DNA from 2 places in the Calidifontimicrobium sp. SYSU G02091 genome. Region 1 is predicted to be linked to the other one. Evidence: predicted binding sites of a transcription regulator. Region 1 holds the regulator's gene; the other holds the start of a gene.

Region 1 (4,177 bases):
CGAGTCCCAGCGCGGCGGCGTGGACGAGCGTCCACAGCGGCCGCAGCGCCGGCGACCACGCGGCGAGCGTGGCCAGCGCGCCGACACTGCCGGCCGCGATGGCGCCGCCGGCGGCGTAGCCCAGCAGCCGCCCGAGATGCAGCGCCAGCAGCGCGCGCTGCGGCCGTGCACCACCACAGCGCCCGGCGATCCCGGTGCAGGCCGCGCCGCACATCGCCACGCAGTGCGGCGAGCCGGCCAGGCCCATCAGCAGCGCACTGAGCGCGAGCGCCGTGTCCACGCGAAGTCAGATGATGCGCGAGAAGCGCTCGCGCGTGCGGTCGGCCTGCAGGTAGCGGTCGAACACCATCGCGATGCCACGCACGAAGTACCAGCCCAGCGGCGTCACGTCGATGCCGCGCCCCTCCAGCCGCACCAGGCCCATCTCGGCCAGCGGCCGCAGCTGCTCGAGCTCCGGTGCGAAGTACTCCTCCATGCGGATCAGATGCGCGAGATCGATCGACTCGAAGTCGACACGCCCCTGGCACATCAGCGCCATGATAACGGCACGGCGCACGAGGTCGTCGCGGCTGAGCGCCAGGCCGCGCTCGGTCGCGAACTGCCGCTGGCGCATCGCGTCGTAGTACTGGTCCAGCGTCTTGACGTTCTGGCTGTAGGTCGCGCCGATGCGGCCGATCGCCGACACGCCCAGGCCGATCAGGTCGCAGTCCGGCTGCGTGCTGTAACCTTGGAAGTTGCGGTGCAGCCGCCCCTGCCGCTTGGCCACCGCGAGCGAGTCGCCCGGCAGCGCGAAGTGGTCCATCCCGATGTAGGTGTAGCCGTGGCCGAGGAAGCCGCGGATCGCGGTGCCGAGCATCGCGACGCGATCGGCCGCCGACGGCAGGTCGTGCGCGTCGATGCGCCGCTGCGGCTTGAAGCGCTGCGGCAGGTGCGCATAGGCGTACAGCGCGATGCGGTCCGGGCGCAGCTCGCCGACCTGCGCGACGGTGCGCGCCAGCGACGCCGGCGTTTGCTTCGGCAGGCCGTAGATCAGGTCGACGTTGGTCGACTCGAAGCCCAGCGCGCGGGCGCTGGCCATCAGGTCGCGCACCATCTCGAACGACTGCACGCGGTGCACCGCCTTCTGCACCTCGGGGTCGAAGTCCTGCACGCCGAAGCTGATGCGGTTGAACCCCAGCCCGGCCAGGTGCCGCAGCCGCTCGTCGGTCACGGTGCGCGGATCGACCTCGATCGACACCTCGGCACCCGGCACGATGCGAAACGCCCGCCGCAGCGAGTCCATCAGCGCCGCGATCTCGGCGTCGCTGAGGAAGGTCGGCGAGCCGCCGCCGAAGTGCAGCTGCGACACCGACTGCCGCGCGCCGAGTGCCTGCACGTGCAGGTCGATCTCGACATCGAGCGCGGCGAGGTACTCCGCGGCGCGCTCGTGGTGGCGCGTGATGACCTTGTTGCACGCGCAGTAGTAGCACACCGACTCGCAGAACGGGATGTGCAGGTACACCGACAGCGGCGGCGTGCCGCCGACGGTGGCCCCCAGCGCACGCTGCTGCAGCGCCTGCGCGTACGCGGCCGAGCCAAAGGCCTCGACGAAGCGGTCGGCAGTCGGGTACGAGGTGTAGCGCGGCCCGGGCTTGTCCAGACGCGCAAGCATCGCCTGCGTCAGCACCGGCGGCGCGACGTTCTCCTCGACCTTTGGGGCATCCATCGTGGCTGCCACTGTGCCTGACTCCGGTGCCTGCGGCTTTGACCATCGTCAAGTCCAACGCGCCCGGGGTCTCGGCCGAAATCGGGGCGATTGAGACATATCATGTGCCCAGGAAGTTCACGGCGGCGGCGCCCCTGCGGCCGTCGCCGGTGCCTCGCAGTCTTTGTCGACGACCGATCCATGACCACCCTGCCGCCGATCCGCCCCGAAGCGTTCAAGGTCGCCTGTTCGAGCTGCAACCTGCGCGAGCTGTGCCTGCCCGTCGGGTTGAACCGCGACGACCTCGAGCACCTCGACTCCCTCGTCGCGACGCGGCGCAGCGTCGCGCGCGGCGACACGCTGTTCCGCAGCGGCGACCCGTTCCAGTCGCTGTACGCCGTGCGCACCGGCTTCTTCAAGACCTGCGTGACGGCCGAGGACGGCCGCGACCAGGTCACCGGCTTCCAGATGGCCGGCGAGCTGCTCGGGCTCGACGGCATCAGCACCGACCGCCACAGCGTCGATGCCGTGGCGCTCGAGGACTCGCAGGTCTGCGTGATCCCGTACCACGAGCTGGAGACGCTGTCGCGCGAGTTCACGAACCTGCAGCACCAGTTCCACCGCATCATGAGCCGCGAGATCGTGCGCGATCACGGTGTGATGCTGCTGCTGGGCAGCATGCGCGCCGAGGAACGGCTCGCGGCCTTCCTGCTCAATCTCACGCAGCGGCTGCAGGCGCGCGGCTTCTCCGGCTCGTCGATGATCCTGCGCATGACGCGCGAGGAGATCGGCAGCTACCTCGGGCTCAAGCTCGAGACGGTCAGCCGCACGTTCTCGAAGTTCCAGGAAGAAGGCCTGCTCGAAGTCAAGCAGCGGCAGATCCGCATCCTCGACGCAGCCGGCCTGCAGAAGATCGTCAACGGCGCGTCGTGCTGAGCGTGGCGGCGGCCTCCTGCCCGGCGCGCTGAACCGCGATCAGCTCAGGCCACGCGCATTGATCTCCTGCGCCGAGCAGGTCAGCAGCTGGCTGATGAATCCGGCCGCGGCGATCACGGCCCAGAAGATGAAGAACGTCACCGTGTAGACGGCCAGCGCGGGCCACTCGATCGGCGCGCCGCCGAACCAGTGCAGGCTCAGCGGATCGACGACGGCGAAGACCAGCGTCTCCAGCACCCCGGCCATCAGGAACGCCGGCCACAGCACCGTCAGCAGGCGCTGCGCGCGGGCCGGCGCCTCGGCGGGCCGAGGGGTCTGCGGCGGCGTCACCGCATCCACGGGTCAGTCTCCTGCCGCGGCCGTGGCGGCGTGGTTGCGCGCCTGGATCGCCGGCGTCATCGCGTCGGGCACCACCACCGACGTGCGGCCAGACCGCGCCGACGTGTCGAGGACCGGGTCGGCGCCGCGCACCGCGATGACGGCGGTGGCGATGCCGGCGACGACGACCGCCAGCGGCCCGCCGATCACGAGCCAGACCATGCCGACGCGCCACCACGGTGTCGGGGACTTCGCGCTCGAAGAAGGGTTCATCTCGATGGGCTCCTGGCGGGATTCGGGCGGTGCCACGGGTGTCAGCGCGGCACGATGAAGGTCGATTTTTCCACCACGCGCGCGGCGGCGTCGCCGTCCTGCGCGAGGCGCTCGATGCTGAACTCGAGCGGGTGTGCACCCGGGCCCAGTGCCTGCGCGGTTTGCGGCGGCACGCGCACGCCAGCCGGCACCCAGCGCGCCTGTGCCGGGCCGATGCGCACCTCCTCGCCGACGTCGACGATGGCGCCGTCGAGGCCGCGCACGGTCACGACGTAGCGCTGCTCGCGTTCGGTCGCATTCATGATCTGCAGGCGGTAGACGTTTTCGATGTAGCCGTTGTCGACCAGTCGCGCGAGCGACGCGCGGTCGCGCACGACGTCGACCTTGAACGGGCTGCGCATCAGGATGCTGGTGAGCAAGGCGCCCGCGACGACGACCAGCACCGCCGTGTAGACGAGCACGCGCGGACGGAACACGCGCCGCAGCATCTGCGCGCGCGTCCAGTGGTACGTCATGCCGTTTTGCGTGGCATAGCGGATCAGCCCGCGCGGGTAGTGCATCTTGTCCATCACGCTGTTGCACACGTCGATGCACGCGGTGCAGGCGATGCACTCGTACTGCAGACCGTTGCGGATGTCGATGCCCGTCGGACACACCTGCACGCACAGCCCGCAGTCGATGCAGTGACCGAGGTTGGCGGCCTTCAGGTCGGTCTTGCGCCCGCGCGTGCCGCGCGGCTCGCCGCGCTCGGCGTCGTAGCTGATGATCAGCGTGTCCTTGTCGAACATCGCGCTCTGGAAGCGCGCGTACGGGCACATGTACTTGCACACCTGCTCGCGCATGTACCCTGCGTTGCCGTAGGTCGCGAAGCCGTAGAACAGGACCCAGAACGTCTCCCACGGACCGAGCCCGAACGAGGCGATCGACGGCACGAGTTCGCGGATCGGCGTGAAGTAGCCGACGAAC
Region 2 (4,177 bases), on a different contig from region 1:
CCAGACCGGCGCCCAGACGCACGGTCTCCTTCAGGTAGTCGATGCGGCGGTAGCGGCCATGCGCGATCTGCCCGATCTCGAGCCGGAAGCTGTTGGAGCCCATGTCGACCGCCGCGAGCAGGCCGGCGGTGCGGGGCGGCGGCGATGTACCCATGAGCGCATTGTGCGGGCATTCGCCGTGCACTCCGCCGGCTTCGAAGGCCGCATTCCTAGAATCGCCGCTCCACCGCTCGCAGGAGACACGCCATGCTGGAACAGGACATCGACAGCCTCACGCCGAGTCGGGCGTTCAGCCGCCGCGACTTCGTGCGCACCGGCATCGGCACCGGCTTCGCCGCCGCGGTGCTGCCGACGCTGGCGCAGTCGACGATCACGACCGACGCCAGCGGCCTGACGGTCGGCGAGGCGATGATCCCCGTCGGCGGCTTCAACCTGCCCGCTTACGTCGCGCGCCCGCAGGGCAAGACCGGCGCGCCGGTGGTGCTCGTCGTCAGCGAGATCTTCGGCGTGCACGAGCACATCGCCGACGTCGCGCGGCGCTTCGCCAAGCAGGGCTATTTCGCGATCGCGCCCGAGCTGTTCGTGCGCCAGGGCGACCCGATGTCGTACGGCGAGCTGGCGCGCCTGATCGCCGAAGTGATCAGCAAGGTGCCCGACGAGCAGGTCATGGGCGACCTCGACGCCTGTGCCGCGTGGGCGAAGACGCAAGGCGCCGACGCGACCAAGCTCGGCGTCACCGGCTTCTGCTGGGGCGGGCGCATCACGTGGCTGTACGCGGCGCACAACCCGGCGGTCAAGGCCGGCGTCGCGTGGTACGGCCGCCTCGTCGGCGAGTCGAACCCGCTGCAGCCGCGGCACCCGGTCGACGTGGCCGCGTCACTGAAGGCGCCGGTGCTCGGGCTGTACGGCGGTGCCGACACCGGCATCCCCCTTGACACGGTCGATAAGATGAAACAGGCGCTTGCCCAGGGCGGGCCGGCGGCGCGGGCGTCGCAGTTCGTCGTCTACCCCGACGCGCCGCACGCGTTCCACGCCGACTACCGGCCGAGCTACCGCAGGCAGGCCGCCGAGGACGGCTGGAAGCGCTGCCTGGCCTGGTTCCGCAGCCAAGGCGTGGCCTGAGCAGGCCACGCTTCGGCGACGCCACCGCGCCTTCGGGCGCGGTTGTTTTTTTGCCTTCGACCAGAGAACGGACATGACGCTCGGCTACATCATCGCGGCGACGCTGTTCGGCGGCGTGCTGTCGGTGGTGATCGCCGCCGCGCTGACGGTGGGCGTGCTCAGCCGCATCGTCAAGGGCCTGGTGAGCCTGTCGGCCGGCGTGCTGCTGGGCACGTCGCTGCTGCACCTGCTGCCCGAGGCGTTCGAGAGCGACGCCGGCGCCGATCGCCTGTTCGCGGCGCTGCTGGCCGGGCTGCTGTTCTTCTTCCTGCTCGAGAAGGTCGAGCTGTACCGCCACAGCCACCACCACGAGGGCGACGACCCGCACCACCACCACGCACACGGCTTCGACGCCGAGCAGGCCGGCCGCGGCGGCTGGAGCGTGCTGCTCGGCGACAGCATCCACAACTTCTGCGACGGGCTGATCATCGCCGGCGCGTTCCTCGCCGACCCGACGCTGGGGTGGGTCACGGCGCTGGCCGTCACCGCGCACGAGATCCCGCAGGAAGTCGGCGACTACATCGTGCTCGTCAACGCGGGCTTCAGCCGCTCGCGCGCACTGCTGTACAACGCGCTGTCGGGAGCCGCCGCGGTGGCCGGCGGGCTGATCGGCTACTTCCTGATCCGGCCGTGGGAAGACGTGTTCCCGTACCTGCTCGTCGTCGCGGCGAGCAGCTTCGTCTACGTCGCGGTGGCCGACCTGCTGCCGCAGCTGCAGCGCCGGCTGCACCTGCGCGAGACGCTCGCGCAGGTGCTGTGGATCGCGGTCGGGCTCGGCGTCGCGCTCGGCGCGATGGCGCTCAAGCACGCCGCCTGACGGCGAGCGGCCCGCACGCCGCGCGCCGTTACTTGACGACGAGCACCGGCGTCGTCGTGTGCGTCAGCACCTTCTGCGTCTCGCTGCCGAGCAGCAGCGCCGCGACGCCGCGCCGCCCGTGCGAGGCCATCACGATCAGGTCGCAGTTCTGCGCCTTGGCGTGCTCGCAGATCGCCTCCCACGGGTGCAGCGCCTCGATCGTCGTCGAGGTGCACTTGACGCCCGCGGCAGCGGCCTTGTCGGCCACTTCCTTGACGCGTGCGCTGGCGATGCGCTCCTGCGCGTCGTAGAACTCCTGCGGCGGCGTCGGCTGCATCTCGGAGATCGCGCTGTACGGGAACGGCTCCTTGACGCTCATCACGCTCAGCGCCGCCCCGGTCAGCTTGGCCAGCGCGATCGCGTGCTCGGCGGCCTTGGCCGAGATCTCCGAGCCGTCGGTGGGGACCAGGATGTGCTTGTACATGGCGTTCTCCTCGGTGGGTGTGCGGTGCCGGCGAGTGTCGCACCGGCGCGCCCCCACGGATTGAGGCACGTCAAGTTGTGCGCGACCCGCCGCCCGTGCGGCGGTGGCGCGTCAGCCGATGGCGATCGGGCGTGCCGGGTCGGACGACCACTCGCTCCACGACCCCGGGTACAGCACGCTCGTGCCCAGGCCGGCGTGCTCGAGCGCGAGCAGGTTGTGGCACGCGGTGACCCCCGAGCCGCACTGCTGCACGACCGCATCGGCGCCGTGGCCGGCCACCAGCGGCTGCCACTCGGCGCGCAGCGTCGCCGCGTCCTTGAAGCGGCCGTCGGCGCGCAGGTTGAGCTGGAAGAAGCGGTTCAGCGCCCCGGGGATGTGGCCGGCGGCGGCATCGAGCGGTTCGACCTCGCCGCGGAAGCGCTCGCCGGCGCGCGCGTCGACGATGCACACGCGGCCCAGCCGTGCGGCGAGCGCATCGGCGTCGGTCACCGGCATCGCCACAGGCCGCTGCGGATACGGGGCGGCGTCGCGGCGCGGCGGCACGTCGGCCGACAGGCTGCCGCCGGCGTCGATCCAGGCCGCGACGCCGCCATCGAGCACCGCCACCGCGTCGTGGCCGAGCCAGCGCAGCAGCCACCACGCGCGCGCCGCGTACGGGCCGCCCTGCGCGTCGTAAGCCACGACCGGCACGCCCGGGGCGATCCCGAGGTGACCGACGGTGGCGGCCCACGCCGCGCGCTCGGGCAACGGGTGGCGGCCACGGAAGCGCCCTGCGGCGTCGTGCTTCGGGCCCGAGAGGTCGCGCTCGAGGTGCAGATGGTGCGCGCCGGGCAGGTGGCCTTGCGCGTAGGCGCGTTCGCCGGCGCCGGCGTCGAACAGGTCGAAGCGGCAGTCGAGCAGCACGAGCGGTGTGCCGCCGCGCTGCAGCGCGAGCAGCGCGTTCGCGTCGATCAGCGTGCGCAGGGGCGCGGGGCGCGGCTCGGCCATCGGCAGTCTCCTCGGCTCACGATTCGGTGGCGGGGCCGCGCGCGTCGGGCGGCGTCGCGCGGGCGCGCAGCAGCGTGGCGGTGATGCCGGCGGCGACGATCAGCGCCATGCCGGCGAGCGCCATCCACGTCACCGGGTCGTCGAACAGCAGCACGCCGTAGACGAACGCGAACACGATGCCCAGGTACTGCAGGCTCGCGTTCGACAGCGTGCGCCCGATCGCGTAGGCGCGCGTCATCATCATCTGCGCGACGGTGGCCAGCGTGCCGATCGCCAGCAGCAGCGCCAGCCCGCGGGCGGTGTGCGCGCTCGCACCGTGCACCCCCATCGTCGCCGCGCCGGCGACCATGCTGCCGAGCGAGAAGTAGAAGACGATGCGCGACTCGGGCTCGCCGGCGCGGCCCAGCGCCGTGACCTGCAGGTACGCGAGCGCGGCGAGCATGCCCGACACGAGCCCCGCCAGGCCGTGCCACAGCTGGCGGTCGTCGATCGTCGGGCGCAGCACGAGCGCGACGCCGGCGAAGCCCACCAGCACCGCGGCCACCAGGCGGCCGTCGACGCGCGCCGAGCCGAGCAGCACCGCACCACCGATCAGGAACAGCGCCATCCACACCGACGACATGTAGTTCAGCGTCATCGCGGTGGCCAGCGGCAGCGCTCCGATGGCGTAGAACCACAGCATCAGCGAGCCGACGCCGACCGCGCTGCGCCAGAAGTGCATCGCCGGCACCGGCGTGCGCAGCGAGCCG

The links. Region 1 encodes FNR, which switches genes on or off when oxygen is low (the NO sensors DNR and NnrR bind a similar motif). Its sites were predicted from a motif close to TTGATNNNNATCAA; they were not measured.
Region 2: MOJ79_RS09895 (universal stress protein) is a predicted target of FNR. The motif match lies at 2,502-2,515, and genes of this name have one in related genera.

The regions. Positions count from the first base shown of each region.
Region 1 covers NZ_JALBGB010000004.1:114,000-118,176, reverse strand. Annotated here, with positions in the region: gene MOJ79_RS04400 (urease accessory protein UreH domain-containing protein) at 1-280, opposite strand, end outside; gene hemN (oxygen-independent coproporphyrinogen III oxidase) at 287-1,705, opposite strand; gene fnr (fumarate/nitrate reduction transcriptional regulator Fnr) at 1,886-2,620, shown strand; gene MOJ79_RS04385 (hypothetical protein) at 2,660-2,959, opposite strand; gene MOJ79_RS04380 (hypothetical protein) at 2,963-3,211, opposite strand; gene ccoG (cytochrome c oxidase accessory protein CcoG) at 3,253-4,177, opposite strand, start outside.
Region 2 covers NZ_JALBGB010000013.1:50,761-54,937, reverse strand. Annotated here, with positions in the region: gene ppx (exopolyphosphatase) at 1-154, opposite strand, end outside; gene MOJ79_RS09905 (dienelactone hydrolase family protein) at 247-1,122, shown strand; gene MOJ79_RS09900 (ZIP family metal transporter) at 1,196-1,978, shown strand; gene MOJ79_RS09895 (universal stress protein) at 2,007-2,441, opposite strand; gene MOJ79_RS09890 (sulfurtransferase) at 2,553-3,428, opposite strand; gene MOJ79_RS09885 (DMT family transporter) at 3,445-4,177, opposite strand, start outside.